Regions from separate parts of the Lactobacillus amylovorus DSM 20531 genome, predicted to be linked through region 1. Evidence: predicted binding sites of a transcription regulator. Region 1 holds the regulator's gene; the other holds the start of a gene.
The links. The regulator HrcA, encoded in region 1, represses chaperone genes, less so after heat shock. The targets are predictions, from matches to a motif close to TTAGCACTCNNNNNNNNNGAGTGCTAA.

Region 1 (16,847 bases):
GCTAATGAAAGAGTAGCTGCTAAGGTTAATATGCCAGAAGCTCCTAAGGATGATAGACGTGGCAATGGTCATGGTAGAAATACAGGTAAGCCAGGCCGTAAGGGTAAGAAACAATTCTTCAACGGATACAGTGAACATTCAGATCGTTCAGAAAGAAAACGTCGTAAGAACAGGAAGAAGCAACAAGAACAAAAGCCAAAGAAGCAACTTACTAAGCGTAAGGAACGTCCATTACCAGAAGTATTGGTTTACGAAGAAGGTATGAACGCACAAGACCTTGGTAAATTACTTCACCGTGAACCAGCAGAAATCGTTAAGAAGCTATTCATGCTTGGTGTTTTGACTAACCAAAACCAATCATTAGATAAGGATACGATTGAATTATTGGCTGCTGAATACGGTATTGATGCTAAGCAAAAGGTTCATGAAGATATCTCTGATATTGACACTCTTTACAACAAGAGAATGGAAGAATCAAAGAAGTCTAAGAACCAAGTTAAGCGACCACCAGTAGTTACTATCATGGGTCACGTTGACCACGGTAAGACTACCTTGCTTGACCGCTTACGTCATACTCACGTTTCAGCTCACGAAGCTGGTGGTATCACTCAGAAGATCGGTGCTTACCAAGTTAGATTAAACAACCGTTTGATTACTTTCTTGGATACTCCAGGACACGCCGCATTCTCAAACATGCGTGCACGTGGTGCTGAAATCACTGATATTGTTGTCTTAGTTGTAGCTGCAGATGACGGTGTAATGCCACAGACTGTTGAAGCTATTGACCACGCTAAGAGTGCTAATGTTCCAATTATTGTTGCAATCAACAAGATGGATAAACCAGGTGCCAACCCACAACACGTAACCGAAGAATTAATGAAGTATAACTTAATTCCTGAAGATTACGGTGGTGACACAATCTTCGTTAACATTTCAGCTAAGACTGGTCAAAACGTTGATGACTTGCTTCAAATGATTTTGCTTCAAGCTGATGTGATGGAACTTAAGGCAAATCCTACTGAAATGGCTATCGGTACTGTAATTGAAGCCCGTTTGTCACGTGGTCGTGGTCCTGTAGCCGACGTTTTGATCCAACAAGGTACACTTAATATTGGTGATCCAATCGTTGTTGGTGATACTTTCGGTCGTGTACGTACAATGACCAACGATCGTGGACGTCAAGTTAAGAAGGCAACCCCATCAGAACCTGTTGAAATTACTGGTTTGAACGATGTTCCTGAATCAGCTGATAAGTTGGTTGAGTTTAAGGATGAAAAGACTGCAAGAAGCGTTGGTGAAGCTAGAGCACAACAATCATTGCAAAAGTCTCGTGAAAAGGTACAACACGTTACTCTTGATAACCTCTTCGATACTATGAAGAAGGAAAACATGAAAGAGGTTGACATTGTCTTGAAGGCTGATGTTCAAGGTTCAGTAGAAGCTTTGCAACAATCACTTGAAAAGATCGAAGTTGAAGGCGTACGTGTCAACATTATTCACTCAGGCGTTGGTGCAATTAATGAATCAGATGTTACTTTAGCTGGTGCATCTAATGCATTTATTATTGGTTTCAACGTTCGTCCAACTGCAACTGCTAAGAGTCAAGCAGAAACTGACTCTGTTGATATTCGCTTGTACAGTGTCATCTACAAGGCTATTGATGATGTTACTGCTGCCATGAAGGGTATGCTTGAACCAACTTACGAAGAAAAGGTTATCGGTAACTTAACAGTTCGTGAAACTTGGAAGGTTTCTAAGGTTGGTACAATTGCTGGTTCCTTCGTTGATAAGGGTGTAGTTAAGAACGATTCTAAGATTAGAGTTGTTCGTGACGGTATCGTTAAATACGATGGCGAAATTGCATCACTTAAGAGATTCAAGGACGATGTTAAGGAAGTTAAGCAAGGTAACGATTGTGGTTTGACTATTAAGGACTACAACGATATCAAGGTTGGCGACGAATTCGAAGTATACGAAATGCAACAAGTTGAACCTAAGTAATTATTTTAGGAGGCAAGCATGAAGCATAGAATTGGTCGTGTTGAAGGAGAAATCCTTCGCGAATTAACCAAAATTTTACAAAAGAAAATTCGTGATCCTCGTTTAAGCGAAGTTACAATCACTGCGGTTGAATGTACGAATGATCTTTCATATGCAACTGTTTACTACAGTTTATTAACTGAAGATGCTGAAAAAGAAAAGGAAGTCGAAGAAGGCTTAGAAAAGGCAAAGGGCATGATGCGTCATTTGCTTGGTCAAACTTTGACTGTATATAAAGTTCCTGAACTTATTTTCAAACGTGATAATTCAGTAAAATATGGTAGTAAAATTGACCGTTTAATTGCAGAAGTTAAAAAGCAAGATGCTGAACGGGCAAGTAAGTAAAAAAGGCGCCGTTAAGGCGCTTTTTTTTGTTAGCTAGATAGGATATAAATATGTTAAATGGAATTTTAGTGATTGATAAAGACAAGGATATGACAAGCGCAGATGTTGTTTACCATTTGCGTCGTGCGTTGCATATTAGAAAAATTGGTCATGCTGGTACATTAGATCCTGAAGTAACGGGAGTTTTACCTATTGCAATTGGTCAAGCTACCAAATTAATCGAATTGATGCACACACGTCCTAAGAAGTATGAAGGCCAAGGCTTGTTGGGTTACGCTACTGATTCATATGATGCAACGGGTAGGGTTTTAAAGGAAGAAAAGCTTGATCATCCTTTTACTACTGAAGAGATTCAGGCTGGAATGGATTCTTTTAAGGGCGAAATTGAGCAGGTTCCACCGATTTATTCAGCGGTTAAAGTAAATGGTAAGCACTTATATGAATATGCCCGTGAAGGTATTGCTGTTGAGCGTCCTAAGCGAACAGTTGATATCTATGACTATCTTTTAATAGATAAACCTGTTTTTGACGAAGAAAAAGGTCAAGAAAGTTTTGGCTTCGAAATTGAATGCAGTAAAGGAACCTACGTTAGATCATTAGTTAATGATTTAGGAGAAAAACTAGGTAAGCCAGCCGTTATGACCGAATTAAGAAGAACTGCTAGTTCTGGCTTTGATATCTCACAAGCAATAAAATTAAGTGAGATTGAGGCAAATCCAGAAAAAGCTGATGAGTTGATTCAACCAATTGATGCCTTTTTCACCAATTATGAAACTATTGATTTATCAGACGATCAATGGAAGAAAGTACAAAATGGTGCTTGGATTAAGTTAGAAACAGATGCCAAAAAGGTAGCTTTAAGGTACAATAAAAAAGTTAAGGCAATTTATGAGAATAAGGGGAGACTCTATTGCCCAAGTCTAATGTTGCTTCAAAATGAATAATTGAAACGAAGGAATTAGTTGTGAAAATCGTTCATTTAACTTATCCAGTTAAAGAAAATATTCTATCTTCAAAAGTAGTGCTTGCTCTCGGCTTTTTTGATGGGATTCATTTGGGACATCAAAAATTAATCAAGCGAGCAAAAGAAATTGCTGATCAAAAGAATCTGCCTTTAGTAGTGATGACTTTTGACCGACATCCTAAAGAAGTTTATGAGGACAAAAAGAATTTTAAATATCTTGAAACGCTCGAAGAAAAGGCAGACAAGATGTCTGAATTAGGGGTTGATTATCTGGCTGTGATGCCATTTACCAAAGAATTTAGTCAAATCGGGGCACAAGATTTTGTCGATAATGTAATCGTTAAATTGAATGCGGACACTATTGTAGCAGGCTTTGACTATACATATGGTCCAAAGAAAATTGCCAATATGGATCGTTTACCAGATTATGCTAAGGGGCGCTTTGATATTGTAGTGATGCCTAAGCAGATTTTTGCTGGTAAAAAGATTGGTTCTACTGAAATTCGCCAAGCCATTAAAGATGGCGATATGGAACTTGCATATGAACTGATGGGTCATCATTATGTGATGAGTGGAATCATAGGACATGGCAAACGTAATGGACATAAGCTTGGCTTTCCAACTGCTAATTTAATCTGGGCAGATCACAAGGTGATCCCTAAAATTGGCGTTTATGCAACTAAAACTGAGATAGATGGCAAATGGTATGACTCGATGACCAGTGTTGGTTATAACGTGACAATCGGTCAAGAAAAGAAGATTTATATTGAATCAAACTTATTTAATTTTGACGAAGATGTATATGGTAAGCCAATGAAGATTAAGTGGTACAAGTATACTCGCGGAGAAATTAAATTTGCCAACTTGGATGAATTGAAGAAGCAACTTGAAAAGGATCAAGAAGAGATCAAGGCCTATTTTGCTGAATAAAAAGTTGAAAAGTAATTTTTTTCATGATATCCTTTTTGTATCAATTGAAATTCAAATTTAGAAAGAAGGATCGCTGTTGCGTCTTTAATCTTGCAAAACGAAGCATAGTTTAACAGTTACTCTTTATTTGAAGAGGATTACTATGCACTTTTGTCAAGATTAGACGTATATGGTATACCCTTCTTTTTTCATATCTCAAAATGTAAGAAGGGAGTCTACTCTTGAAAAAGTGTGGGCTCTCTTTTTGCGTGAGGTGATTTCATGAGCAATATTGAGATTTCAAACCTTTCTTTTAGATACGAAGATGCTAGTGACATTATTTTTAATGACTTAAATTTAAACTTGGATAGCACCTGGAAATTGGGTCTAGTTGGTAGAAATGGTAGAGGTAAGACTACATTTCTAAATTTGCTAAGAGGGAAATTGCAGGGAACTGGTGAAATTGAAAGTAAGCTGATCTTTTCTTATTTTCCAATTACTGTAAAAAATCCTGAAAATATCACTTTGTATGAGTTGCAAGATCAGGCTTCTTTTGAACAGTGGGAGCTTGAGCGAGAACTGAACTTGATGAATACAGATCCTAATTTATTGTGGCAGCCGTTTGATACATTAAGTGGTGGCGAGCAAACAAAGGTATTACTAGCCTTGTCATTTACTGATAGGGATGCATTTCCGTTAATTGATGAGCCGACGAATCACTTGGATGAAGAAAGTCGTATGCAAGTAGCACAATATTTGAAAAAAAACATGATAAGGGCTTCATTGTGGTAAGTCATGATCGTAATTTTCTGAATCAAATTACTGATCATATTTTGGCAATTGAAAATACGGAAATTCATTTGTATCAAGGAAATTATGCTAGCTATGAAGATACAAAGGAGAAAAGAGATCAGTTTAATCGGGATAAAAATGAAAAGCTAAAAGGTGAAGTTAAGAACCTAAATAAGAAATATGTTCGTTTTAATAATTGGTCAGACAGTGTTGAAGCACAAAAGTATAAGGGAATGAAGGAACAACATGTCCTTAATCGGCGAACAAGATTAAACAAAGGTGCAATTGGCCATGTCTCTGCTAAAATGATGAAAAAGGCGATCAATACTCAGCGTCGAATGGATAAACGAATCGAAGAGAAAAAAAGGTTTAATGGTCAATATTGAAGATGTGCCTTATTTAACAATGAATTTCCAGTCAAATTATCATCATACTTTACTTGAAACTCAGCACTTGTCTTTGAGGGTTCAAGATAAACAGCTTTTTGAAGATCTAAACATGATTGTTGAAAATAAGGGCGTCATTTCTCTAGAAGGCAAAAACGGTACTGGTAAATCGACCTTTTTGAAATTGCTATTAAGTAAAGCAAATGATGTGTCATATCAAGGCCAGTTTGCGTTAACCAATGGCTTGAAAATATCATATTTACCTCAAGACTTTACTGAATATACCGGTACATTAAAAGAGTTTGCGGAAAAACAAAAGATTTCATATGAAGAGCTGCTCAATAATTTGAAGAAAATGGGCTTTCCACGAGAAAGTTTTACTACCAAGATCGAAGAAATGAGCATGGGTCAGCAAAAACGAGTAGCTTTGGCTAAATCTTTAGTAGAACCAGCTGATTTATACTTGTGGGATGAGCCTGCGAATTATTTGGATGTTTTTAATCAAGATCAGTTGATTAAGCTACTGAAAAATGTTCAACCAGCTATGGTTTTAGTTGAGCACGATCAATACTTTATTGAGCATGTAGCAACGCAAAGAATCAAACTAGAAAAAAGTTCAAAATAAATTAGCACTCGGGTTGAATTATTGCTAAATTTTAGTATAATAGAATCTGTTAGCACCTGAGAGATATGAGTGCTAAAAGTGAGGGCGATATTTATGTTGACCGAGCGTCAAGAACTTATTTTAAAAACAATAATCACGGACTTCACGCAGACACATGAGCCTGTAGGTTCAAAGACAGTGATGAACCAATTACCAATTAAGGTATCAAGTGCAACCATTCGTAATGAAATGGCAGTGCTTGAAGATCAGGGCTTGATTGAAAAGACTCACTCTTCTAGTGGTAGAATTCCTTCAAGCGAAGGTTATCGATACTATTTGGATAATTTGGTTGAACCACTGCAGTTGCCAGAGTCCGTTTATAATACAATCGGAAGTCAATTAGATCGGCCCTTCCATCAAGTAAATGAGATTGTGCAAGAAGCAGCTCGTATCTTATCAGATTTAACTGATTATACTGCTTTTGCCGAAGGACCTGAGAGTGGGGATGTTAAGATCACCGGTTTCAGAATTGTGCCTTTGTCAGCTAGACAAGTGATGGCCATTCTGGTTACGAGTGATGGTAACGTTCAAAATCAGGTTTATGCTTTACCACACAATATTCATGGGGAAGAAATTGAAAAAGCAGTACGCATGATCAACGATCAATTAGTAGGCAAGAGCTTAAATGAAGTTAATATTTCATTCTTAAGTGAGCTTGCTAAAAACGAAATCGGTAGCGATCATGTTAGTGAGCTTCTAGATTTGGTCGAAGATGTTTTAAAAGATGCTGCAAGCGAGCAGATGTATGTTGATGGACAAATTAATTTGTTGAAAAACACATCTGAGCATAATGTCAATGATATCATATTGCTTTATGAAATGATCGATCATGATAATCTATTTTCTAACTTGCTAGATGGTAAGGCTGATCCAAAGACTGAGAAATATCCAGTAAAAGTAAAGTTAGGTTCAGAAATGCCTAACGACTTATTAAAGAATTATAGTCTGGTGACTGCTGAATATAGCGTTGGCACCCATGGTAAAGGAACAATTGCTTTACTTGGGCCAACAAATATGCCGTATTCACAAATGATCGGCCTTCTTGAATACTTTAGAAATGAGTTGGCCAAGAAGTTGCTTGATTATTACGGTAAATTTCAATAGAGGAGGTTAGCCGTGAGTAGAGAAGAGTCTCCAAGTGAAAGAGATTTAGATAAAAAAGAAAAGGCTTCTGAGCCAAAAAAGGCTGTGAAAAAAGAAACGGCTAAAGACGAAGAGCCTAAAAAAGATAAAGAAGATCAAAAGTTAGCTAAAGAAATCGCTGACTTAAAAGAAAAGAATAAAGATCTTGAAGATAAGTACTTGCGTAGCGAAGCCGAAATTCAAAATATGCAAGCTCGTTACTCAAAAGAAAGAGCACAACTTATCAAGTATGAATCTCAAAGCTTAGCTAAAGACGTTTTGCCTGCAATGGACAATTTGGAAAGAGCTTTAAGCGTTAAGGCCGATGATGATGTGTCTAAGCAATTGAAGAAAGGTGTTCAAATGACCCTTGATTCACTTGCAAAGGCCATGAAAGATCACGGTATTGTTGAGATTGAGGCTGAAGGCGTTAAATTTGATCCGACATTGCATCAAGCTGTTCAAACAGTAGCAGCTGAGAATGATGATCAAAAAGATCACGTTGTTCAGGTTTTACAAAAAGGATATCAATATAAAGATCGGACACTAAGACCAGCTATGGTTGTAGTTGCTCAATAAGAGAGGAAGTTTATACATGTCAAAAGTTATTGGTATTGACCTCGGAACTACTAACTCAGCAGTTGCAGTTCTTGAAGGTAAAGAACCAAAGATCATTACTAACCCAGAAGGCAATCGTACTACTCCGTCTGTAGTTGCTTTCAAAGACGGTGAAATTCAAGTAGGTGAAGTTGCTAAGCGTCAAGCTATTACTAACCCTAACACCATTGTTTCAATCAAGCGTCACATGGGTGAAGCTGATTACAAGGTTAAGGTTGGCAACAAGAGCTACACTCCACAAGAAATTTCAGCATTCATTTTGCAATACATAAAGAAGTTCTCAGAAGACTACTTAGGTGAAGAAGTTAAGGATGCAGTTATTACTGTTCCTGCTTACTTCAATGACGCACAACGTCAAGCTACTAAGGATGCTGGTAAGATCGCTGGCTTGAACGTTCAAAGAATCATCAACGAACCAACTGCTTCAGCTTTAGCCTTTGGTTTGAATAAAGACCAAGATGAAAAAGTTTTGGTTTACGACCTTGGTGGTGGTACTTTCGATGTTTCCGTTCTTCAATTAGGTGACGGTGTCTTCCAAGTATTGTCAACTAACGGTGATACTCACCTTGGTGGTGATGACTTTGACCACCGTATTATGGATTGGCTCATCAAGAACTTTAAGGATGAAAATGGCGTTGACTTGTCCAAGGACAAGATGGCAATGCAAAGATTAAAGGACGCCGCAGAAAAGGCTAAGAAAGACTTATCAGGTGTATCAAGCACTCACATCTCACTTCCATTCATTTCTGCGGGCGAATCTGGTCCACTTCACCTTGAAGCTGACTTAACTCGTGCTAAGTTCGATGAATTGACTAGCGACTTAGTTGAAAAGACTAAGATCCCATTTGACAATGCATTAAAGGATGCAGGTCTTACTGTTAACGACATCGACAAGGTTATCTTAAACGGTGGTTCAACTCGTATTCCAGCTGTTCAAAAGGCAGTTAAGGAATGGGCTGGCAAGGAACCTGACCACTCAATTAACCCTGACGAAGCTGTTGCTTTAGGTGCAGCTATCCAAGGTGGTGTTATTTCAGGTGACGTTAAGGACATCGTATTGCTTGATGTTACTCCATTGTCACTTGGTATTGAAACCATGGGTGGTGTCTTCACTAAGTTAATCGACAGAAACACTACTATTCCTACTTCAAAGAGCCAAATCTTCTCAACTGCTGCAGATAACCAACCAGCAGTAGATGTTCACGTATTACAAGGTGAACGTCCAATGGCTGCAGACGACAAGACTCTTGGCCGCTTTGAATTAACTGATATTCCACCTGCACCACGTGGTGTTCCTCAAATTCAAGTTACCTTCGATATCGACAAGAACGGTATCGTAAACGTATCTGCCAAGGATATGGGTACTGGTAAGGAACAAAAGATCACTATCAAGAGTTCATCTGGTTTGTCAGACGAAGAAATCAAGCGTATGCAAAAAGACGCCGAAGAACACGCCGAAGAAGACAAGAAGCGTAAGGAAGAAGCAGACTTACGTAACGAAGTTGATCAATTAGTCTTTACTACTGAAAAGACTTTGAAGGAAACTAAGGATAAGCTTTCTGATGCAGATCGTAAACCAGTTGAAGATGCCCTTAATGACTTGAAGAAGGCTCAAAAGGACAACAACTTGGACGAAATGAAAGAAAAGAAAGATGCTTTATCCAAGGCTGCTCAAGACTTAGCTGTTAAACTTTACCAACAAAATGGTGGAGCTCAAGGTGCAGCAGGTCAAGCAGGCCCTCAAGGCCCACAAGGTGGCAACCCAAACAACGGTAATAACGGTGGTGCCCAAGATGGTGAATTCCACAAAGTAGATCCAAACAAGTAATGGGTTTATAATTAAACAAAAAGAGAAGAGAACTACCCATTGAGTAGTTCTTTTCTTTTGAGAATAATAAGGAGTTCAAATAGATGGCACAAGAAGATTATTATAAAGTGCTTGGCGTAGATCGTGACGCCAGTGACCAGGAAATTAATAAGGCATATCGTAAACTAGCAAAGAAATACCACCCAGATTTGAACCATGAACCCGGAGCTGAAGAAAAGTATAAGCAAGTTAACGAAGCTTATGAAGTTTTGCATGATAAGCAAAAGCGTGCACAATATGATCAATTTGGTTCTGCCGGTGTAAATGGCCAAGGTGGCTTCGGTGGCGGAGCCGGTCAAGGCTTTGGTGGTGCAGGTTTTGATGCTTCGGGCTTTGGCGATTTTGGCGACATTTTTGGCGATATCTTTGGTCAAGGCCGTCAACAAAGAGTCGATCCTACAGCACCTCAACGTGGTGAGGACCTAGACTATACTTTAACGATTGACTTTATGGATGCCATTAATGGTAAAAAGTCTCAAGTTAGCTATACTCGTGATGAAATTTGTGAGACTTGTGGAGGTAATGGTTGCGAAAAAGGTACGCACCCAATTACCTGTGATAAATGTCATGGTACAGGTTATATGACAGTTACCCAACGTTCAGTCTTTGGTATGGTTCGTCAACAAACTACTTGTGATAAATGTCATGGTCGTGGTGTGGTCATTGAACACCCATGTAAGACTTGTCACGGTAGAGGTATTGTTGAACGTAAGAATACTATTGAGGTTGATATTCCAGCAGGTATTGATAATGGTCAACAATTGCGTTACCAAGGCCAAGGTGATGCCGGTATTAATGGTGGACCATATGGTGACTTGTACATCATTTACCGAGTAAAGCCATCCAAGATTTTTGAGCGTCGTGGTCAAAACATTTATACTCACGTGCCAATTTCATTTGCACAAGCTACATTAGGTGATGAAATTGACGTTAAGACTGTTCATGGTGATGAAAAGTTGACCATTCCAGCAGGTACGCAACCTAATAAGAAATTTACCTTGCGTGGTAAAGGTGTGCCTTATCTTCGTGGTAATGGCAACGGTGATCAAATTATTACTGTTGATATCGTTATTCCAAAGCATATTAATGAAAAGCAAAAACAAGATTTAACTAACTTTGTTCAAGATGGTGGTGAACATATCACTCCAAAAGAAAAAGGCTTTTTCGAAAGGCTTAAAGATAAATTTAACGGAGAATAAAAAAGTAGCGAGCTGTAAAATGCAGCTCGCTATTTCTTTTGTATGCGCCGTAACCTTTGCTATAATTAATAAGACAGAAATAAAAGGGTGCATTTATTTATGGATTTAAACAAATTAAAAGACTATCAAAAACATATTCGAAACTTTGCAATCGTAGCGCATATTGACCATGGTAAGTCTACTATTGCCGACAGAATTCTTGAATTGACTGATACTGTAAGTCAACGTCAACTTAAGAATCAGATGTTAGATGATATGCCACTTGAACGTCAACGTGGTATTACTATTAAAATGAACTCAGTTGAAGTTAAGTATCATGCCGAAGATGGCGAAGACTACATCTTCCACTTGATCGACACACCAGGACACGTGGACTTTTCTTATGAAGTATCACGTTCTTTGGCTGCCTGTGAAGGTGCATTGATGGTAGTTGATGCTTCACAAGGTGTGCAAGCTCAGACTTTGGCTAACACTTACTTAGCGATCGATGATGATTTGGCAATTTTACCTGTAATTAATAAGATCGACTTGCCATCTGCTGATATTCCTAAGACTAAGGAAGAAATTGAAGAGATGCTTGGTCTTGATGCTTCTGAAGCTGCGGAAGTTTCTGGTAAAACCGGTCAAGGCATCAAGGACATGCTGGAAAAAGTAGTAAAAGACATTCCAGCTCCATCTGGTGATATTACTGCGCCACTCAAGGCTTTGATTTTTGACTCAAAATATGATGACTATCGTGGTGTCGTAATGTCAGTCAAAATCGAAGACGGTACAGTTAAGCCTGGTGACCGAGTTCAAATTATGAATACTGGTAAGGAATATGAAGTTACAGAAGTAGGTGTTTCAAGTCCACATCCAATTAAGAAGGATATCTTGATTGCTGGGGATGTGGGTTATATTACTGCCAACATTAAGTCCGTACGTGAAACTCGTGTTGGTGATACTATCACCCAAGCAGATAATCCTACTGCCGAACCACTTCCAGGTTACCGTCAAATTCCACCAATGGTTTACTCTGGTATGTATCCAGTTGATAACCGTGATTATGAAGACTTAAAGGAAGCTTTGCAAAAGTTGCAATTAAACGATGCAGCTTTAGAATTTGAACCTGAAACTTCTACTGCTTTGGGCTTCGGGTTCCGTTGTGGTTTCTTAGGACTTTTGCATATGGATGTTGTGCAAGAACGACTAGAACAAGAATTTGATCTTGATTTAATTATGACTGCACCATCCGTTGACTATCACGCAATTATGAATGATGGCTCAACTAAGGTAATTGATAACCCATCAGATTTGCCAGATGCTGGTGAATACAAGGAAGTGCAAGAGCCTTATGTTAAGGCAGAAATTATGGTGCCAAATGACTTTGTTGGCCCTGTAATGGAACTTTGTCAAAGAAAACGTGGCGAATTTGTCACGATGGACTATCTTGATAAGTACCGCGTTAACGTTATCTACAATATGCCGTTGGCTGAAATCATCTTTGACTTCTTCGATGATTTGAAGTCATCAACTAAGGGTTATGCTTCACTTGACTACGAGATTACTGGCTATCATGCAACCGACTTGGTTAAGATCGATATCTTGCTTAACAAGGAACCAATCGATGCTCTTAGCTTTATCGCTCACAGAAGTGAAGCACAAGATCGTGCTCGTCAAATGACTTCAATGCTTAAGAAGTTAATTCCACGTCAAAACTTCGAAGTTGATATTCAAGGTGCGATCGGCGCCAAGATTATTTCTCGTGCTACGATCAAGCCATATCGTAAGGATGTTACTTGGAAGATTCACACCGGTGACCCTGACCGTCGTGCTAAATTGCTTGAAAAGCAGAAGCGTGGTAAAAAGAGAATGAAGGCTGTAGGTAAGGTAGAAGTGCCTCAAGATGCCTTCATGGCCGTTCTTAAGATGAATGATGATGATATCAAAGGCAAGTAATTATGGCTAAAAGTAAACAAAAAAGTTCTGTTAGCACAATTTTAATCAGAATTTTTGCCGTCATTTTATTGATTGTTGGTTTGGTCCTGATTTTCAATAAACAGATTGGTAATCAGATGATCAGTCATAATCAACAGTCAACTTTGACTAGCTTAACTAGAAAGAAAGTTGAACAAAACCAAAAGAAAAAGGGGATGTACGACTTTAAGAAGGTGAAGTCAATTGGCATAGGCCAGGCCACAAGGTCGCAGATAAAGAAGACCTCAGGTGCGATTGGTGCTTTAGCAATCCCTGAAGTTAATATGCATTTGCCCATTATGTTAGGGATGTCCGATGATGCGATGTCTACTGGTGGTGGAACAATGCGTGCCGACCAAGTGATGGGTAAAGGTAATTATCCTCTTGCTGGTCACTATATGACCGCGAAGGGTATTCTATTTTCACCACTAGAAGATGTTAAAAAGGGCGAGTTAATTTATTTAACTGACTTGAAGAAGGTATATATTTATCGCATTTATATGAAGAAGATCGTTGATCCTTCTGCAGTTTGGTTAGTTAACAATACCCGACAAAACATTGTTACCTTAATTACCTGTGCTGATGGTGGTAAAAATCGCTGGGCAATTCGTGGTAATTTAATTAAAACCGAAAAAGCAACAGATAATAATCTGAAAGTCTTTAACTTAAAATAGATTGTCTGACTTATACAGATATCGTATTTGCGTTAAAATTATTAATAGATTTGCAAGAAAGACACTCGCTTGTGAGTGCCTTTTAGTTTTGATGAGGGTGTTTTACAGTAATGAAATGGCAACAAAGAACTGCTGAAGAGCTAGATCCAAGTTTGATAGAAAAGTATCAGCTAAGTCCAATTGCGGCAAAGCTTTTTGCCTTACGTGGCATTGACAGCGATGAAAAACTAGATTTCTGGTTTAATGCGACCGAAGAGAATTTAGCGGATCCTTCACTTATGCATGATATGGATAAGGCCATTGATCGAATCAATCAAGCAATTAATAATGGTGAAAAGATTACGATTTATGGCGACTATGATGCTGACGGGATCACTGCCACAACGATTATGACAGAGACTCTAAGTATTTTAGGTGCTGATGTGCATTACTTTATTCCAGATCGCTTTAAAGACGGCTATGGTCCTAATATTGATCGCTATCATGATATTGTTGCAGACGGTACCAAATTAATTATTACTGTAGATAATGGTGTGACTGGTATTGACGAAGTTAAATATGCTAAAGAACATGGTGTAGATACAATCGTAACCGACCACCACACTTTTCAAGAACAAAAGCCAGATGCCTATGCCATCGTACACTGTAATTATCCTGGCCAAAAATATCCTTTTGATGATTATTGTGGTGCAGGTGTTGTCTACACAATCTGCCGCGGCTTAATGCAGGATACGATGCCAGAACTACTTGATTTAGCCATGATAGGTACGATTGGCGATATGGTTAAAGTAACTGGAGAAGGTCACGTAATTGTTAAACGAGGGCTGGAGGTACTTAACCAAACTGAGCGACCAGGTTTGCGTGCCCTGATAAAGAATGCTGGCTTAACTTTAGGCTCGATTAACGAAACAGATATCGGCTTTAATATTGCTCCTCGTTTGAATGCGGTAGGTCGATTGGCCAATGCTAACCTTGCAGTTGAGTTATTATTAAGCGACGACGATGTTGAAGCACAAAAGATTGCGGATCAAATTGAAGAGCTGAATAATCAGCGTAAGGAATTGACGACTGAAGTCTATGATAAATGTATGGCGTTAATCCGTGAGAATAGCTGGCAAAAACAAAATACGCTTGTTTTATATGATCCAGATTTTCATGAAGGTGTGTTGGGCCTGGTAGCCAATAAGATCGTTGAAAAGACGCATAAGCCAACGATCGTTTTAACTAAGAATCAGGCTGGAGAAATCAAAGGTTCAGGTAGATCAATTACTGGCTTTAATTTGTTTGATGCCCTTAATCCTTTAAAAGAAGAACTTTTTACCAAATTTGGTGGTCATGATTTTGCCTGCGGTTTATCAATGACTGAAGATAAAATTGGTGCTTTAAGAGAAAAGCTTGAGAAAGGTTTTCACGTTGAAGGTGGACTTGAAATTAAGGAATATGATATGGAACTGCCTTTGCAGGGATTGTCACCACAGACCTCAGCGCAGATTAATCAAGTGGGACCGTTTGGAACGGGGGAGGCACAGCCAATTTTCAGTATCTCCAACCCAACGATTACCCAATTTTTTAAGATTGGTAAAGAGAAGAATCACGTCAAGTTTAATGTCGCTAAAAAGGGTGGCAGCCTGGCTGTAATTGGTTTTAATAAAGACTTTTTAAACAATAATTTGTTGCCATTTATTGCCAGGGTCTTTGTTCAATTGTCGCTTAATACTTATCGCAATAAGATATCGTTGCAAGGTATCATCGAAGGAATTGAATTTGCTTCACCTAAATTAGCTGTTCCTACGCCAGTTATTGATTTGCGTCAAGAAAAGCTAGTCATGGGTTTTGCAGATCGTTATTTGTTATTTGACAAAAAGAATATTCCAATTGTTAGGAATAGACTGCAAGTAAGTGACGATAAGATTAGTTTGGTTAAAGATTACGACAAATCTGGTGAAACAGTTGCTTTGCTTGATGTACCACGCAATCAAATCGAATTAAATTCGGCACTAGAAAAGAATTACCAACAAATTTACTTACGTTTCTTGCTTGATCAATTGCCAGTAGAGCATATTCCAGCAAAAAGCTATTTTGGCAAAGTGTTGAAATATATTTATGCTCACCCAACGTTGAGTCCAGATGATTATCGCACCGTAGCGCCATATCTTGGCTTAGATTATGACAGTGTATTGTTCATTTTACGTGTCTTCTTTGAATTAGGCTTTGTTAAATTGGACGATGGCAAGCTAGTAGGCGAGCAGCATCCTCAAAAGCAGCCTTTAACAGCATCTAAGTATTTGAGAGCAACGCAGTCACAAATTAAGTTTGTCGATCAATTGAGAACAATGCCAACTCAGCAAATTATCACATATGTTAATAATTTTTTGAATAATTAGATAAATATCAAGATTTTGATGTTTTTATACCAAAAATCTGTTAAAATATACAAGTTAAAAGTGTTTGAATAAAAACGCAAAGATTTTTGGAGGTTTTACTTCTTATGGCAATTGATTTTAGTAAGTATATTGCAAGCGTAAAGGACTTTCCTAACAAGGGAATTGTGTTCCGCGACATTACACCAATCTTGCAAGATGGCGATTTATACCGTACTGCTACTCATGAATTAGCAGAATACGCCAAGAGCAGAAATGCGGATGTAATCGTTGGTCCAGAAGCACGTGGTTTTATCGTTGGCTGTCCTGTAGCAACTGAATTGGGCATTGGCTTTGTTCCAGCAAGAAAGCCTCACAAGTTGCCTAGAGAAGTTGAACGTGCTTCATATGCTTTGGAATACGGTTCAAACAGCTTGGAAATGCACAAGGATGCTATTAAGCCAGGTCAAAGAGTAGTTGTATGTGACGACTTGATGGCTACTGCTGGTACTTTGAGAGCTTCTAAGGAATTAATCGAAAACCTTGGTGGTAAGCTTGTAGGTGCTGCATTCTATATTGAATTACCTGACTTAAAGGGTAGAGAGAAGTTGCCAGACGTTGATATTTATTCATTAGTAAAATATCACGGTGCTTAAATAGTAAATAAAAAGCCTTAATGCGAAAGCATTGGGGCTTTTTTATTTTGCAAAATTTTTATAAAATTATTAGTTCGCCGATTGTAAAATCAAATTGAACACTTTAGAAAAATAAAAAGTCCATTTGGACCTGTTTGATAGAATGTTAATAATCACAAAAACATCTATTGGAGGTCACAAATGGACTCTTTACATTCTATCATGCCTAAGCACCAAAAGGGAAAGCATTTATCATTTGAGCAACGGGTTGTTATTCAAACCCGTATTAAAGACGGTTTCTCTCTTAGGGCTATTG
Region 2 (16,847 bases), 1.0 Mb from region 1:
GCCGGAAAGTTGTTTTCACGATCGCCCAAATCGACGTATTTTAGCGCTTCGTCTGCGTCCATCGCATCCGGTACGATTTGTGCAGCTAATTCCACATTTTCTTTGGCCGTTAAGTTAGGAATTAAGTTGTAGAATTGGAAAATGAAACCGATGTCGTTGCGCCGATACGTCGTCAGCTCGTTAGCGTTATAGCCAGCGATATTTTTGCCAGCAACGATAACATCACCACTGGTATTAGGCTCCATGCCGCCTAGAATGTTAAGCAAAGTAGATTTGCCGGCACCAGATGAGCCAAGGATGATGACTAATTCTCCTTTGGCGACAGAGAAGGTGATATCTTTGTTGGCATAGATTTGCGTATCGCCGGATTGATAAATTTTGGTATTATTTTTAAGTTCAATGTAAGCCATGATTATCATCTTTCTAGCATAATTGTATAATGTCGTTATAACTTTATTTAAACATAATTGTAAGCGCTATATAAAGGAAAATACTATGGTAGATAAGTTAGCAAATTTGCTATTAACAATAAGAAGATTATCGATCTTCAGAGTCTTTCAGCGAACGCTGGTTATACTGATGCCGATCGCAATTATTGGTGCATACTTTCAACTTATGCGAAATGCTGTTTTTTCACCAGATAGCTTTATTTATAATGTTTTGAATTTTGATGAAACTATGCCAGACGATATTTGGTATGCCGGTGCTTTTATCAGCAGCGGAATGGTGCGAGCTACTTTTGGGCTATTTGGCTTATATGCAGCATATTTTTCGGCAAGATATACGGCGCGTTTATATAAGAAAGATTCCACTTCGGCCGGTATGACCGCCGTTATTGTAATTATGTTCTGTGCCTATGCTAATAATTTGGGCGACACAACCGGTAATCGCTCGCCGTTTTCTGCCAGTATTTTAAAAGTAAATGCCATGTTGCTGGCTTTGCTGATAGGGTATGCTGTTGGCCAGATTTTTCACTGGTTAGGTAAAGATCATGAGCCGATTGAGTTTGAACATACTAGCCGCATTCGAAAAAGGGCGTGGGATGCGCTATTACCAGCGTCAGTGTCGATCTTAGGCGGTCTGATTTTAGGTGTTTCAATTTATGAACTGCAAATCAGAATTATGAGTTCGGATACTTTTAAGACCTTGGTAGCGCAGGTGGAAAATTCAAATAATTTATTTGAAATTATCCTACTACTGATAGTAGTAATGTTCCTAAGCTGGATTGGTATTGGCTATCCACTGAATGCTTTGTCTAATTCAGCCGTTAATACTGCCGCAATGGCAAATCTGAATTATGCTTTAAAACATGGCAGCGCCTGGGACGTTCCCCACAAATTCCTGGGTAGTTCGTTAGTTTATCCATATGCTTGGATGGGCGGAGCCAGTGTTAGTCTTGCTTTGATAGTAATTATTCTGCTTGTACGTGAAAATAAGCAACATGAGAATATTGCCAAAATTAACTTATTGCCGGTAGTCTTTAACTCTAATTGGGGCTTCATGGTAGGGATGCCGATTATTTTGAATCCAGTTTTGTTTTTACCATTTATTATTATTCCCGTGGTCAATGTTTTATTAGCTTCAGTGGCAATTGCACTGCATATTATTGCTCCATGCGTGTATCCAGTGCTAAGAGGGACGCCAGGTATTTTAATTTCATTTTTTGGCTCTAACGGGAACTGGGTTAATTTAGTATTTTCAATCTTGCTATTTATATTGGATATCGTGATGCTTATCCCAATTGCCTCATTGGGCCAAAGAATCGAGAAAGGTCTGAGAGAACGTGAACAAAAGAATGAGTAAAAATCCCAACCTAAAATGGTTAATCCTAACTTTATTGCTGGTTATTCTTTTAGCTATTCCGGGCTACTCTTGGATGAAAAAAGATAACTGGGCTCGAGCACAAAGGCAAAAGTCCATGTTATCACCAGTTATTATGGTGCCAGGCTCAAGTGCTACCACGGAACGATTCAATCAATTAGTTAGACAACTGAATAGCAAAACAGCAACTAAGCATAGTGTGTTAAAGATTAAGGTTTCAACAAAAGGCACATTGTCTTATTCCGGTGCCATTGATAAAGATGATAATGAACCAATTATTGTAGTAGGTTTTCAAAATAATCATGACGGCTATAGCAACATCAAAAAGCAAGCAGGCTGGCTTGATCAGGCTTTTTACACATTGACGCAAAATTATCATTTCAATAATTTCAAGGCATTTGGTCACTCAAATGGCGGTCTGATTTGGACATATTGGCTGGAGCATTACTATTCTAGTTATGCTAATGAAATCAAAATGAAGCGTCTGATGACGTTGGGGACGCCATATAATTTTAGTGAAAGCAATTTGAAGTATAGAACGCAAATGCTTGAAGACTTTATCAAGAATAAAAATAAGTTGCCAAAGAATTTGGTTGTTTATTCTTTATCCGGTGGTAAAAGTTATGAATCCGACGGGATTGTGCCGGAAGCAAGTGTTGCAGCCGGAAAGTATATTTTCCAAAATCAGGTAAAGAGCTACACGGCCATGACAGTAACCGGTTCAGAAGCCGATCACTCGGACCTGCCACAGAATGAACAGGTTGTGCGCTTGATCAAACAATATTTACTAGAAAAGAAGAATAAAAACTTGCGGCCCCCTAGACAAGCTAATAAGAAAAGACAATAATGTAGGTGTCATGAGATAAGAGTTTTTTCTTATTATCCTGTGGATAAGTCTCTTTGAAAGCTCAACAAAAATTAGTTATAAACTGATTATCTTAAGAAATTCTTTATAATTTGTGAAGTGCAATAAACGCTGATATACCAGTGCTTATTGCACTTTTTATTTTCTAAATAACAAAAAATAAAGAAATTGTGGAAAACCTTTAGAAAAAACTTGCATTCTGTGGATAACCTGTTATACTAATAAATGTAATGAGTTAGCACTCAAAGACGTCGAGTGCTAAAAGACTTAAATTTATTTATAGGGAGTGTTTGCATATATGGCATACTTTGACAATGATTTTGACAACTTATTTAACGAATTGAACAGCTCATTCTTTAATGACGACTTCGGCAAGAGAAGTGGCAATGGAAATGGCAACTCAGGTTCAATTCCAATTAACTACTCAAGCAACATGGGAGCAACCCCACAAACTATTCAACAAAATCCTCAAAATCCAAATGAAAAACCAATTGGTGAAGATTTAGTTGAAGAAGCAAAGAACAACAAATTCGACCCAGTTATCGGTCGTGATGAACAAATCGATAACGTAATCGAAATTTTATCAAGACGTAAGAAGAACAATCCAGTTTTAATTGGACCTGCTGGTGTTGGTAAAACCTCTATCGTAGAAGGCTTGGCTGAAAGAATTGCTTCTGGCAACGTTCCAGCTAAGATGGCAAACATGCACATTATTTCAGTAAATATTAACGACATGGTTGCTGGTTCAAGCCTTCGTGGTAGCTTTGAAGAGAGACTTAAGAAAGTTATCGACAAAGCTAAGAGTGATCCTAACATTGTTTTATTCATCGACGAATTACACAACATTGTAGGTGCAGGTTCTACTGATTCAGAAAACAACAACGGTGACGCTGCTAACATCTTGAAGCCAGCTCTTGCAAGCGGTGACTTGAAGTTAATCGGTGCTACTACTACAAGCGAATTCCAAAGAATTGAAAAAGACCCAGCATTATCACGTAGATTCCAAGCTGTACAAGTTCCAGAACCTACTACTGATGTAGCTGTTAAGATTTTGGAAGGCTTGAAGAAGAAATACGAGGACTACCACCACGTAAAATACACTGACGACAGCCTTAAATTAGCCGTTGAATTATCAGAAAGATACATTCAAGGTCGTTACTTACCAGACAAGGCCATCGACTTGATGGATGAAGCTGGTGCTAAGAAGGCTTTGCTTGTACAACCAACTGATGAAAAGAGCTTGAAGAATCAAATCAATGCTCTTGAAGCTAAGAAGTCAGAAGCTGCTAAGGCTGAAGACTACGACAAGGCTTCAGAAATTAAGAACAAGATTGCTGACCTTGAAAAGCAACTTAAGAACGTAGACACTAAGAATACTCCAGAAGTAACTGAGAAAGACATCTACGAAATTATTGAGCAAAAGACGAAGATTCCTATGAGCGAACTCCACGCTGACGAAGCTCAAAAGAACTTAGACCTTGCTAAGAAGTTAAAGCAAAACGTTATTGACCAAGACAGAGCAATTGATGTAATTACTGACGCTATTGCTCGTAAGCAAATCTTTAAAGACAGCGATCGTCCTACTGGTTCATTCTTACTTACTGGTCCTACTGGTGTTGGTAAGACTGAACTTGCTAAGCAATTAGCTATCCAATTATTTGGTAACAAAGACCACTTAATCCGTTTGGACATGAGTGAATACCAAGACGAGATGGCTGTTAACAAGTTAATCGGTTCAGCTCCTGGTTACGTTGGCTACGGTGAAGGTGGTCAATTAACTGAAAAAGTTCGTCACCAACCATACTCATTGATTTTGTTCGATGAAATTGAAAAGGCTAACCCACAAGTCTTCAACGCACTTCTCCAAATTATGGACGATGGTCGTTTGACTGACGCACAAGGCAGAACCGTTTCATTCAAAGACACTATCTTGATTATGACTTCAAACGCAGGCTTCTCAGACAAGCTTCTTGAAGACGGCAAGGTTGACCAAGACAAGTTAATCTCAGCTCTTGAAAACTACTTCAGACCTGAATTCTTGAACCGTTTGGACGCAATCGTTCCATTCAACTCACTTACTGAACAAGACATGGGCAAGATCATCAACATTTACTTGAAGAAGATGTCCCACGTACTTGCTAAGAAGGGTGTAACTGTTGAAGTTTCAGACAAAGCTAAGGCATTCTTGGCAGAAAAGGGTTACGACAAGAAGTTCGGTGCTCGTCCACTTAGAAGAGTTGTTGAACAAAACCTTGAAACTCCAGCTGCTAAGTTGATCTTAAGAGAACCTGACACTAAGAAGGTTGAATTTACTGCTGACGACAAGCACTTGTACTTGAACGGCAAAGCAATCTTCGACATTTCTCCAAAGATTGAAGGAAAGGTTAAGGAAGACGAAGCTAAGGCTGACGACAAGAAAGAAGACTAATTAGTAGTTAATTATTAAAAGGATATTCCCCCGGGAATATCCTTTTTTTGTTATCACGGCTTTTTTGCTAAATTTTGTGTTTAGCTGTATTCTAAGTAAAAAAACTATTGGAGATTTATATGGCTAAACAAAAAGAAGAAAATGAATCATGGGGCAGATTTGTCCTTGATGTAGTAATTATTTGGGCCGTATTAATGGGAATCTTTTTCTTGCTCTTCCGCTTTGTCTTGAGCAACGATACAGTTTCCGGCCCATCAATGGAACCGAGTTTTGAAAACGGACAACGTTTAATTTCTGTGCGTCATGCTGCAATTAAACGTGGTGAAGTAGTAATCGTTAAGGCACCGGATGAACCAGGTGCTTTGTATATTAAGCGTGTGATCGGTCTTCCTGGCGAAAAGATCGTCAGCAAGAACAATCAAATTTATATCAATGGCAAGAAGTTGGCTCAACCATGGCTGGCTCAAGGCCGGAAGATGGAAGACACTGCAACTGATACTAGCTTTGCAGCTACGCAAAACTTCACAATGAAGTCACTTGCTAGATCACGCCAATTTGCGCAATACTACACCAAGTCGCAATTAACGTATATTAATCAACAAAACCGTATTCCTAAAGGAACCTACTTCGTAATGGGTGACCACCGAAGTGTTTCAAAGGATAGTCGTTATATCGGTACGATCAAGCGTAAGAACATTGTGGGTGTCGTTAAGCTAAGATACTGGCCATTCAATCAATTCAAAGTATATTAAACTGAAAGGATATTTCTTCGGAAATATCCTTTTTGTTATAATGAAAGTAATACAATTCGAGTAAAGAGATAGGAATATGAATAAGAAAACATTTGATTTAATTATCAAAATAATATTGTCAGTTTTGGCCATTGCATCAGGAATCCTAGCTTTCATTTTGCGCTGGCCAAGTTATTCAGCTGTTGAAGCAGCCATTTTTGGAATTGCATATTTTATTGCGGCTATTTCGTTTTGGTTTGCGGATAAAAAATATTGGGTTCGAGTAGTGATGATTGTAGCTTTGATGGTTACGATTTTCTTTACGCTTGACCAAGCTCTATCAGGGATGCCACTGGGTATAGGGCAAATTAATAGCGCACTTTATTCACTATTGATGGTTCTACTTGCTTCGCCTGCGATTCTGGGCCTAATCTACTTTAACTTAGAGATGGATCACAGCAACATGGAACTGTTACTAGTGTTTATGCGTATCGTGCTCAGCTTGGAAGTAGGACTTATTGCATTTATGTTAATCATTATGCTAGAAACAAGTGGCGCATCAATTTGGGCTTTGCCACTTTGGGGACAATATGTCTTTGTTTATGGAATCTTGCTTCTGGTAGTTTTAGACATCGTTTACGCGGTGATCAATTGGTTGAAGTTTTATCGCGGTAAAGTGGCCTGGATTACTACCGCTTTGATGGTGCTTGAGATCATTGCTTGCTTCCCAATGATGGGAGTACTAGATGTAAGTGCAATCGTCTTTGGCTTGGTAGCGATCGCAATTCTGATTTTTACTGCTTACTTGAACAATCATGCCAAAAAAGAATTGCGCAAAAAGTAAGATGGCTTTATAATTCAAAACAAAAAGAATTTTGATGGAGCGTCCGTTTCATTGTTGGTCGCTCCTTTTTTTCTACTTAGGGAAGGTGACACTGTGAATGAGAGTAAAAAGTTAAAACGGGGACTGAAAAGCCGTCATGTAACAATGATCGCAATAGGGGGCGCCATTGGTACAGGCTTATTCTTAGGGTCGGGTTCGGCCATTCACAGTGCCGGACCCTCGATTATTTTGTCGTATTTGATTGTCGGGATTATCACGTTCTTTATGATGCGTGCGTTAGGCGAATTGATTTTAGCCGATCCCAACAGCCACTCATTTTTGGAATCGATTAAAAAGTATTTAGGTAAGCGTGCCGAATTTGTAGCAGGCTGGACCTATTGGGCCTGCTGGCTTAGTTTGGCCATGGCCGATTTGACCGCTACAGGGATCTATCTGCGTTACTGGTTTCCATGGCTGCCGCAATGGGTCGGATCACTGGTCATCGTCGTTTTATTAATGCTAATTAACATGGTTAATGTCGGTCTATTTGGGGAGCTTTAAAGCTGGTTCTCCATGATCAAAGTGATCGCTATCGTTGCACTAATCGTTACGGGTGCTGTGATGATCGTGCTGCAAACCAAGGTTAAGGGCGGCACCGTTTCGCTAACCAATTTAGTTAGTCACGGCGGCTTTTTTCCAAGCGGAATTTGGGGCTTTTTGCTCTCTTTTCAAATGGTAGTTTTTGCCTTTGTTGGGGTAAAAATCGTAGGTAAAACTGCTAGTGAAACAGCTGATCCGCATAAAGATATTCCAAAGGCAATCAACACTTTGCCAGTCAGAATTGGGCTTTTCTATGTTGGATCAATGCTGGCTATTATGTCAGTTTATCCATGGAACCAAATTAAAACGACGTCTAGTCCGTTTGTCCAAGTATTTACAGGAATTGGCATTACCTCTGCAGCAGGAATCTTGAACTTTGTCGTTTTGACAGCTGCATTATCTGCTACTAACAGCGCAATTTTTTCAACGAGTCGTTCGCTTTATTCATTGGCACGTAACGGTCATGCTCCTAAGAAGTTGGGCAATTTAACAAGTAAAGCTATTCCAAGGAATGCTTTAATGACTTCATCGACGATTTTATTTGTAGTGGTAATATTGAACTATGTCATGCCAGCTAGGATCTTCGATGTGGTATCGACAGTTTCTACCATCTGTTTCGTTATCGTTTGGATCATGATCATGGCTGTGCATGTTGTGTACCGTAGACAAAATAAGGACAACCTCGGTGAATTTAGAATGCCTGGCTATCCTTTGACTAGCTGGCTCACAATTGCATTTTATGTTGCAATTTTAATTTTGCTGTTCTTTATTGAATCAACAAAATTGGCTTTAATTATTTCGATTATTTTTGTCGTAATTTTGGCGATTAGTTATAGTTTTATCAAGAAGAATGAAAGTATTTCCTAGGTAATTTTTTGCAGATGCTAAGAAGGGGAGTTGTGTATGGCGAAGAAAGCACCTGAATTAAAGCGGTCGATGACGGCCGGACAAATGGAAATGATCTCGCTCGGGGGAGCGATCGGAGTGGGTCTATTTATGGGATCAGCTTCAACTATTAAGTGGACTGGTCCATCAGTACTGCTTGCTTACATGTTTGTAGGATTGATTTTATATATCGTAATGCGAGCTCTGGGAGAAATGCTCTATGTTGATCCTGGTACTGGTTCTTTTGCGGATTATGCCTCAACACACGTGCATCCAATTGCCGGATATTTGGCAGAGTGGGCAAATGTCTTTCAATATATCGTTGTAGGTATTTCAGAAGTTGTGGCGACTACAGAATATTTGCGTTTCTGGTGGCCTGGCACAAGCGACTGGATTGCTGGTATAGTCATTATTTTGTTCTTATTGCTAGCCAATTTAGCCAGTGCTAGAGCGTATGCAACGCTAGAATTCTGGTTTGCGATGATCAAAGTAGTCACGATTATTTTGATGATTGTATTAGGCTTTATGGTCATCTTATTCGGCTTTGGTAATGGCGGACACCCAGTTGGTTTTTCTAACCTATGGAGTCATGGTGGCTTTTTCACAGGCGGTGTAAAAGGCTTCATTTTTTCAATGGCCATTATCGTTGGTTCTTACCAGGGGATCGAACTAATTGGGATCTCTGCTGGTGAAGTAGCCCACCCTCAAGAAGCAATTGTGAAGAGTGTTAAATCTGTTTTATGGCGAATCTTAATCTTTTACGTAGGAGCTATCTTCGTAATTGTGACCATCTATCCTTGGAACGAACTTGGCAGTATTGGTTCACCATTTGTAAATACCTTTGCTAAAGTAGGGATTACGGCCGCAGCTTCTGTAATTAACTTCGTTGTGTTAACCGCAGCTTTATCAGGGGCTAATTCAGGTATTTATTCTTCAAGTCGCATGCTTTATAAATTGGCTCATGAGGGTGAAGCGCCAAAAACATTTAAGTACGTGTCAAAGAGAATTGTTCCAAGTCACGCAATTATCGGTATTACGTCAGGAATTTTCTTGGGCTTTATGTTGAATGTGATTATTCAATTCTTTAATAAGTCTTTGGCAAACGTCTTTGTCATTATTTATAGTTCCTCAGTTTTACCAGGAATGGTGGCATGGTTCGTTATCTTGCTTGCAGAATTAAGATTTAGACGTAAGAATCCGCATTTAATGGAAAAGCATCCATTTAAATTGCCACTATATCCATATTCGAATTACTTTGCTTTGTTTATGTTAACTTTAATCGTAATCTTCATGTTCATTAATCCGGAGACACGTGTTTCAGTTACAGTTGGTGCCATTGTTTTGATCGTGGCAGCTGTAGTTTATGTAATTAAGCATCGTAAAAAGGCTAAATAGACATCAAAATTTAAAATAAGCTAAACTTATAAGTCCAATTACAAATATTAATTGGACTTTTTTGGTAGATTAACTATAATATTAATCACGTATTAAAAGTAAGTAAGGAGGAGTAAGTATGAGTAAACCAATTATTGGAATCTCTGGTTCCGTAATTATCGACGATGGAGGTATTTTTCCAGGATATCATCGTAGCTATGTAAACGAAGACTACGTTGATTCAGTAGTACAAAATGGCGGTGTGCCTTACATCATTCCGTTTACTGAGGATGATGAGGTAATTAGGGAACAACTTAACCATGTCCAAGGTTTAATCCTTTCTGGTGGTCACGACGTTGATCCACATGGTTACGGTGAAGAACCTTTACAAAAAATTGGCGCAACTTGGCCAGAGCGTGATCACTTTGATATGCGCTTGCTTAAATTGGCCGAAGAAAATGGAATTCCGGTTCTTGGTATTTGTCGTGGCGCTCAAATCATTAACGTTGCGCACGGCGGCACGCTTTATCAAGATCTTTCTTACCGCAAAGAATTAACTTTGAAGCACATGCAAGGTCATACGCCTGACCTGCCAACTCATGGAATGAAGGTAAAAGAAGATAGTAAATTGGCTAAAGTTTTGGGTAAGACAGAATTTAGAGTTAATTCATTCCACCACCAATTAATTAAAGATGTCGCTCCAGATCTTATTGCTTCCGCAACTGCTCCAGATGGTGTAGTTGAGGGGTTGGAAAACAAAAAAGGCAATGTGATCGCGGTTCAATGGCATCCGGAAATGCTGCACCGTAATCCTAAAGTTGCCTTCATGAATAATTTATTCAAATTTGTAATTGAGAATGCAAAATAAGAAAAGGGAACATTAAATGAATGAGAAAACAGGAGATAAATTAGGCTTCTGGTCAATTGTCTTGCTGGCCATTAACGCTATTATCGGTTCAGGTATTTTCCTAACTCCAGGTAGTGTGGTTCAACAAGCCGGTTCTAAAGCCTTAATTGTTTACTTTATTGCCGCAATCTTTGCCTCAATTTTGGCAGTTTCGTTTGCGGCCGCATCAAAATATGTAACTAAGTCAGGCGCCGCTTATGCCTACTCTAAGGCCGCTTTTGGTGAAAAGGTCGGCTTCTACATGGGTGTCTTGCGTTACTTCTCAGCCAGCGTTGCATGGGGTGTAATGGCTGTCGGAGTTATTAAGTCGACCATTTCTATTTTTGGCGGCGACCCAAATAAAGCATTAAACGTAACGGTTGGCTTCTTAATCTTGATGGCTATCATTACGATTATTAACTTATTTGGTCAACGTGTATTGAAGTGGGTGATGAACTTGGCCACTATTGGTAAGTTGGCTGCCTTAGTTTTAATCATTATTGCCGGGGTAATATTATTAATTACCACAGGTGCATCAAGCAACTTATCTGAGGTTGATCAAATTACCCAAAATGGTCAAAAAATTGTACCCACTTTAACTACTACGACCTTCGTTATGGCTATCGTTTCAGCGTTTTATGCCTTTACTGGTTTTGAATCAGTAGCTTCAGGTTCCGATGATATGAAGGATCCTGAAAAGAACTTGCCACGTGCAATTCCTTTGGCTATTTTGATCATTGCGGTAGTTTATATTGGCGTTGTAGCAGTTGCTATGGTCCTTAACCCTAAGGCTCTTATGACAACTAAGCAAGTTGTAGCAGTTGCTGCTATCTTTAAGAATGAAATCTTGCGTGACGTGATCTTGGTTGGTGCGCTTGTTTCCATGTTCGGAATTAATGTCGCATCTAGCTTTAATGCACCACGTATCTTGGAAGCAATGGCCCGTGAAGGTCAAATGTCTAAGGCTCTTACTAAGAGAACTAAGAATAATTTTCCAATTAGAACCTTCTTTATCTCAGTAGGTTTGGCAATCTTAATTCCAATGGCCTTTGAATACAACATGGTTAACTTGATCACTTTAAGTGCCATGGTTAGATTCTTAGGTTTCATCGTTGTGCCAATTGCGGTTATTCAATTCTACCGTGGCAAGACTAAGGAAGAAGTCTTGAAGGCAGACAAGAACGCCTGGACTGATGTTGTTGTGCCAATTTTATCAATCGTGATCGTTGTCTTCTTGCTTGTTGAATACAACTGGAAGGCTCAATTTGGTGTAGCTAATGCGGCAGGTCAAATTGTTGGCGTTAACTGGTATGCCATCGCAATGATGGTCTTCGGCTTCGTAATTTTGCCATTGATCATGTCTTGGATTTCAAGAAACGAACGGAAATAATTGAGTAAAAAATAAAAGTGCATCAGCTGATGCACTTTTTTTATTGCGTTTTTTAAAGTAAATGAATGTGGTCTGCTTCACACTTTTCAACCATGTCTTTTGGCCAGATGCTTGCTTGTACTTCGCCGATGTGGGCTTTACCAAGTAAAAGCATGCAGAGACGTGATTGACCGATACCGCCACCGATAGTGTATGGTAATTCGCCCTTTAAAAGCATTTGGTGGAATGGTAACTTAGCACGTTCTTCGCAGTGGGCTTTCTTAAGTTGTTCGCGCAAGCTTTCTTCGCTAACACGGATACCCATTGAAGAAATCTCAAGCTTCTTTTGTAATGGTTCATACCAGAAGACTAAATCACCGTTTAATTGCCAGTCATCGTAGTCAGGTGCGCGCCCATCGTGTGGCTTACCGCTACGCTTTAACTTGTCACCAATTTTCATGATAAAGACAGCCTTTTCTTCCTTAGCGATTCTGTCTTCACGTTCTTCTGGTGAAAGTTCAGGCCAACGATCTTCCAATTCTTGTGTAGTAATGAATGAAACGTGATCACCCAAGCGGTAAGTAGAACCAGGGTAGCGAGCTGAAACTAATTTTTCGGTTTCTTTGATAGCTCTAAAAATCTTGTTAACAGTAATTTCCAAAGTATCAGTGTTACGTTCTTCCTTGCGGATGATCTTTTCCCAATCCCACTGGTCAACGTAGATTGAGTGGAAGTTGTCAAGGTCTTCATCACGACGAATGGCGTTCATGTTAGTGTAGAGACCTTCATGCATACCGAAGCCGTATCTCTTAAGAGCTAATCTCTTCCACTTGGCAAGAGAGTGCACAACTTCGATGGTATCGTCTTTCGGCATAGCCTTCATGTCAAAAGCAACAGGACGTTCAACACCGTTTAAGTTGTCGTTCAAACCAGTATTTTTTTCGACAAACATTGGTGCAGACATTCTTTGAACGCCTAAGATAGAAGCGAGCTTGTCTTGGAAAGTCTCACGAATGTAGACAATTGCAGCTTCGGTATCGCGGACAGTTAAAGTTGGACGGTAATCTTCAGGTAAAATAAGTTCCATAAAAATCCTCTTTCTAAAAATTATTTTTGTTTTTAGTTGAGAGTAAAGAAAAAGCCCTTCGCTCCCTAGTTGTTAGGGACGAAAGGCTTTTTCCGCGGTACCACCCATGTTGTCTATAAATAGACCTCCTCATGAAGCACTATCATGCTCCACCGGCGTGGTAACGTACCAGAGACGTCTCAACCTACTATAAGAATATTAGTTCGGTGAGCTGCTAAAAGTGTTTTTCAATAATCCAGGGTCTATTAGTTTCGCACTAGCACTAATTCACTGGAAAGAATTAGATTATTTACTCGTCTTTTTCATAGCTTTTTAATTTATTTATATGTATTTAACAATATTTCAAACAAAAAAGCAAGAAAAATTTGTGCTATGATAGTTGAGAAAGCGTTTTACTTATAGATATAAAAGATATTCATAAATTTAGAGGATAAGGATGTTAGGTTTTTCAGTTTATCTCGGACATGATTTAACTTCCGAGGATTACAATTATTTATTAGCGATGCGAAATAGTGGCTTCACGTGTTTATTTACCCAGCTTGAAGCGGCAGATACCGATAGTGAAACTATTTTAAAAAGACTAGCCAATTTGACTGATTGGTGTCAAAAGTTGGATTTGAAAATTATTGCGGACGTTTCAGAACCAATCCTGCAGAATCTAGGCATCAATGTTAACAGCGTACAACAAATCAAGAGTCTGAATCTAAAGGGTATTCGGGTAGACAAGGGCTTTTCAATTGAAATGATTGCCAAGCTGTCTAAAGAGATGCCAGTGGTGCTTAATGCCAGCACGATTACGCAAGATGACATTGATAATTTGAAATACAGCAATGCTAATTTTGAAAAGTTAACTGCAGGTCATAACTTCTACCCCCGGCCTGAGACTGGACTTGAAGCTCATTGGATGCATGAGAAAAATAAGTGGCTGCACAAATATGATTTAAAGACCGCGGCCTTTATTGCAGGGAATGGCAAGTTGCGTGGTCCAATCTTTGCTGGATTGCCAACGCTTGAAAAGCAAAGATATGAGAATCCATTGGCTGCAATTTTGGAATTAAAGCGATATGATTGTGACTACATTTTTGTAGGGGATCCGCAATTAACTAGGGATGCAATCGAGACAATCACCAATTATGAAAAAGAGAATGCGATTACGTTGCATCTTGATACTGATATTCCAGAATTGTTTGAAAATGAATGGCACAATAGACCTGATGTCGCACGTGACGTTGTCAGATTGCAGGAGAGTAGGGAGAAGCGTCTTTTACCTACAGAACCACAAGACAATATTTACGCCCGTCCTAAAGGCAGCGTGACGATTGATAATAACCTGTATCATCGCTATGAAGGCGAGATTCAGATTACCAAACGTGATTTACCATGTGATCAAAAAGTTAATGTCCTAGGGCAGGTTAAGACGTATGATTTGGCTTTGCTTGACTACATTAGCTCGAATACACGCGTGATCTTTAGAAAAGCAACCAAGCAAGAATAAAATTAAGCAATAAGACAAAAAAAGAAGCATTTCCTAGAAAATGCTTCTTTTAATATTATCGGGAAAACAGGATTCGAACCTGCGACCCCCTGGTCCCAAACCAGGTGCTCTACCAAACTGAGCTATTTCCCGTTTTTAAGTGCGCCCTGAAGGATTTGAACCTTCAACCTTCTGATTCGTAGTCAGACACTCTATCCAGTTGCGCTAAGGGCGCGTCTGTCTTTCAACTCAGTTAGTATAACACAAATATGAGTGATGTCCAATTATTTTTGAAAAAATGCCCGAAAATATAAAAAAGCCTAGTTACTGTCTACCCTCCAGTAACTAGACCTATACTATTCTATCGAAAAAATGACAATAAAACTATACTATCTTAAAATTATTAACAAAAAAACAATGAAACTGTAACGAAAACCATTAGTATCCGCTATCTGTCGCCATCAAAAATATTGTCTTTTACAATAACGTAGTCAACTAACTTGATAGAATTAAGGTCACGACCACCCGCGTAAGAAATAGATGATTGCAAATCTTCTTGCATTTCACGCAAAGTGTCTTTAATTGAGCCGCGGAATGGCACTAACATTTGTTTACCTTCCACATTTCTATAAGCACCTTTTTGTACTTCAGAAGCTGAGCCCCAGTATTGTTTATAAGTCTTGCCGTCAATCTTAATGATGTTACCTGGAGATTCTTGGTGTCCTGCAAGCATTGAACCAATCATTACCATTGTAGCGCCGAAACGAACAGACTTCGCAATATCACCGTTATGACGAATACCACCGTCTGCGATTAATGGTTTTGAAGCCACCTTACTACACATACGAAGTGCGGCCAGTTGCCAGCCACCTGTACCAAAGCCTGTCTTGAGTTTGGTGATGCAGGCACGACCAGGACCAACACCAACTTTAGTGGCATCAGCGCCGGCATTTTCAAGTTCACGTACGGCTTCTGGTGTAGCAATGTTACCAGCAGTCAAAAATGAATCAGGCAATTTTTCCTTAATGTACTTGATCATCTTAATTACATAAACTGAATGACCATGGGCTACATCGATTGTGATGTATTCAGGCTTAAGGTTTTGCTTAACCAATTCGTCGATAAAATCATATTCGCTATCTTTAATACCGACTGAAATAGAAGCAAAGAGGCCCTTTTCGTGCATCATCTTGATAAAAGGAATTCTCTTCTCTGGTTCAAAACGGTGCATTACATAGTAATAACCGTTTTCTGCTAACCAAACTGCCAAGTCATTATTAATGACGCTTTCCATATTAGCTGATACAACCGGTATTTTAAATGTTCGGTTTCCGAACCTTACGCTAGTATCCGCGTCACGACGGCTTTTGATGATTCCTTTATTAGGAATAAGTTGGATATCATCATAATCAAAGGCTTCCATACTAAAATAATTACTCAATTTGATTTGCTCCTTATGTAGTGCTTTACCAAACGAAAACTACTATATGGGATAAAATTTAATTTGTCAATATAGAAATCGAACTATGAAAGAAAATAAAAATAAAATAATTCGGATTTTGCATTGACTAATAATTCACAAATTGCTAGACTAGCTTACGTAATATTTATAGAAATTTTTTATGAGGTGAATTTCAAATGACAGCAGTTGCAGTCGTAGGTAGTCAATGGGGCGATGAAGGGAAAGGAAAGATTACTGACTTTTTGAGTAAAGAAGCCGCAATGGCAGTTCGCTCAAATGGTGGTAACAACGCAGGCCACACAATTGATATTGATGGCAAAGAGTTCAAGATGCGTTTGATTCCTTCCGGTATTTTTGCCGCATCTAAGGGTGCAGTAATTGGTAACGGTGTAGTTATCAACCCAGAAGTTATGTTTGGTGAACTTGATAACTTGGAAAAGAACGGAATCGACACCAGCAAGTTAAGAATTTCTAACCGTGCTAACATCATCATGCCTTACGACATTAAGCAAGATGAATACCAAGAAGAAGCTAAGGGTGCTAACAAGATTGGTACTACTAAGAATGGTATTGGACCCACTTACATGGACAAGGCTTCAAGAATCGGTATTCGCGTTTGTGATTTACTTGAAAAAGATACTTTTGAAGAAAAATTACGCCTTAACTTGAAACTTAAGAACGAATTATTTACTAAGGTTTATGGTAAGCCAGCTCTTAAGTTTGAAGACATTTTTGACAAGTACTATGAATACGGCCAAAAGATGAAGAAGTACGTTACTGATACTTCAGTTTTGGTTAACGATGCACTTGATAACGGCGAAAAGGTCCTCTTTGAAGGTGCACAAGGTACTATGCTTGATATTGACGAAGGTACTTACCCATACGTAACTTCATCAAACACTATCTCAGGCGGTATCTGCTCAGGTATTGGTATGGGTGCTAACCGTTTGAACACTGTAATCGGTGTCTGCAAGGCTTACACCACTCGTGTTGGTGAAGGTCCATTCCCAACTGAACTTCTTGATGAAGTTGGTGACAGAAT

Region 2: a site for HrcA is predicted at 2,922-2,948, ahead of LA20531_RS06400 (ATP-dependent Clp protease ATP-binding subunit). Genes of this name have one in related genera too.

Annotation. Positions count from the first base shown of each region.
Region 1 covers NZ_CP017706.1:227,149-243,995, reverse strand. The annotation lists gene infB (translation initiation factor IF-2) at 1-2,001, shown strand, start outside; gene LA20531_RS01180 (ribosome-binding factor A) at 2,020-2,385, shown strand; gene truB (tRNA pseudouridine(55) synthase TruB) at 2,436-3,329, shown strand; gene ribF (riboflavin biosynthesis protein RibF) at 3,350-4,279, shown strand; partial or broken gene abc-f (ribosomal protection-like ABC-F family protein) at 4,541-6,061, shown strand; gene hrcA (heat-inducible transcriptional repressor HrcA) at 6,155-7,204, shown strand; gene grpE (nucleotide exchange factor GrpE) at 7,217-7,801, shown strand; gene dnaK (molecular chaperone DnaK) at 7,818-9,668, shown strand; gene dnaJ (molecular chaperone DnaJ) at 9,752-10,906, shown strand; gene lepA (translation elongation factor 4) at 11,006-12,844, shown strand; gene LA20531_RS01135 (class A sortase) at 12,847-13,536, shown strand; gene recJ (single-stranded-DNA-specific exonuclease RecJ) at 13,647-15,920, shown strand; gene LA20531_RS01125 (adenine phosphoribosyltransferase) at 16,025-16,552, shown strand; gene LA20531_RS01115 (IS30 family transposase) at 16,733-16,847, shown strand, end outside.
Region 2 covers NZ_CP017706.1:1,233,997-1,250,843, forward strand. The annotation lists gene LA20531_RS06385 (ABC transporter ATP-binding protein) at 1-410, opposite strand, end outside; gene LA20531_RS06390 (PTS transporter subunit EIIC) at 496-1,803, shown strand; gene LA20531_RS06395 (alpha/beta hydrolase) at 1,796-2,668, shown strand; gene LA20531_RS06400 (ATP-dependent Clp protease ATP-binding subunit) at 2,985-5,114, shown strand; gene lepB (signal peptidase I) at 5,234-5,866, shown strand; gene LA20531_RS06410 (hypothetical protein) at 5,943-6,689, shown strand; partial or broken gene LA20531_RS06415 (amino acid permease) at 6,834-8,135, shown strand; gene LA20531_RS06420 (amino acid permease) at 8,172-9,548, shown strand; gene LA20531_RS06425 (gamma-glutamyl-gamma-aminobutyrate hydrolase family protein) at 9,667-10,395, shown strand; gene LA20531_RS06430 (APC family permease) at 10,412-11,803, shown strand; gene asnA (aspartate--ammonia ligase) at 11,856-12,869, opposite strand; T-box leader at 12,941-13,184, opposite strand; gene LA20531_RS06440 (DUF871 domain-containing protein) at 13,306-14,364, shown strand; tRNA gene LA20531_RS06445 (tRNA-Pro) at 14,423-14,496, opposite strand; tRNA gene LA20531_RS06450 (tRNA-Arg) at 14,505-14,578, opposite strand; gene LA20531_RS06460 (GMP reductase) at 14,792-15,784, opposite strand; gene LA20531_RS06465 (adenylosuccinate synthase) at 15,982-16,847, shown strand, end outside.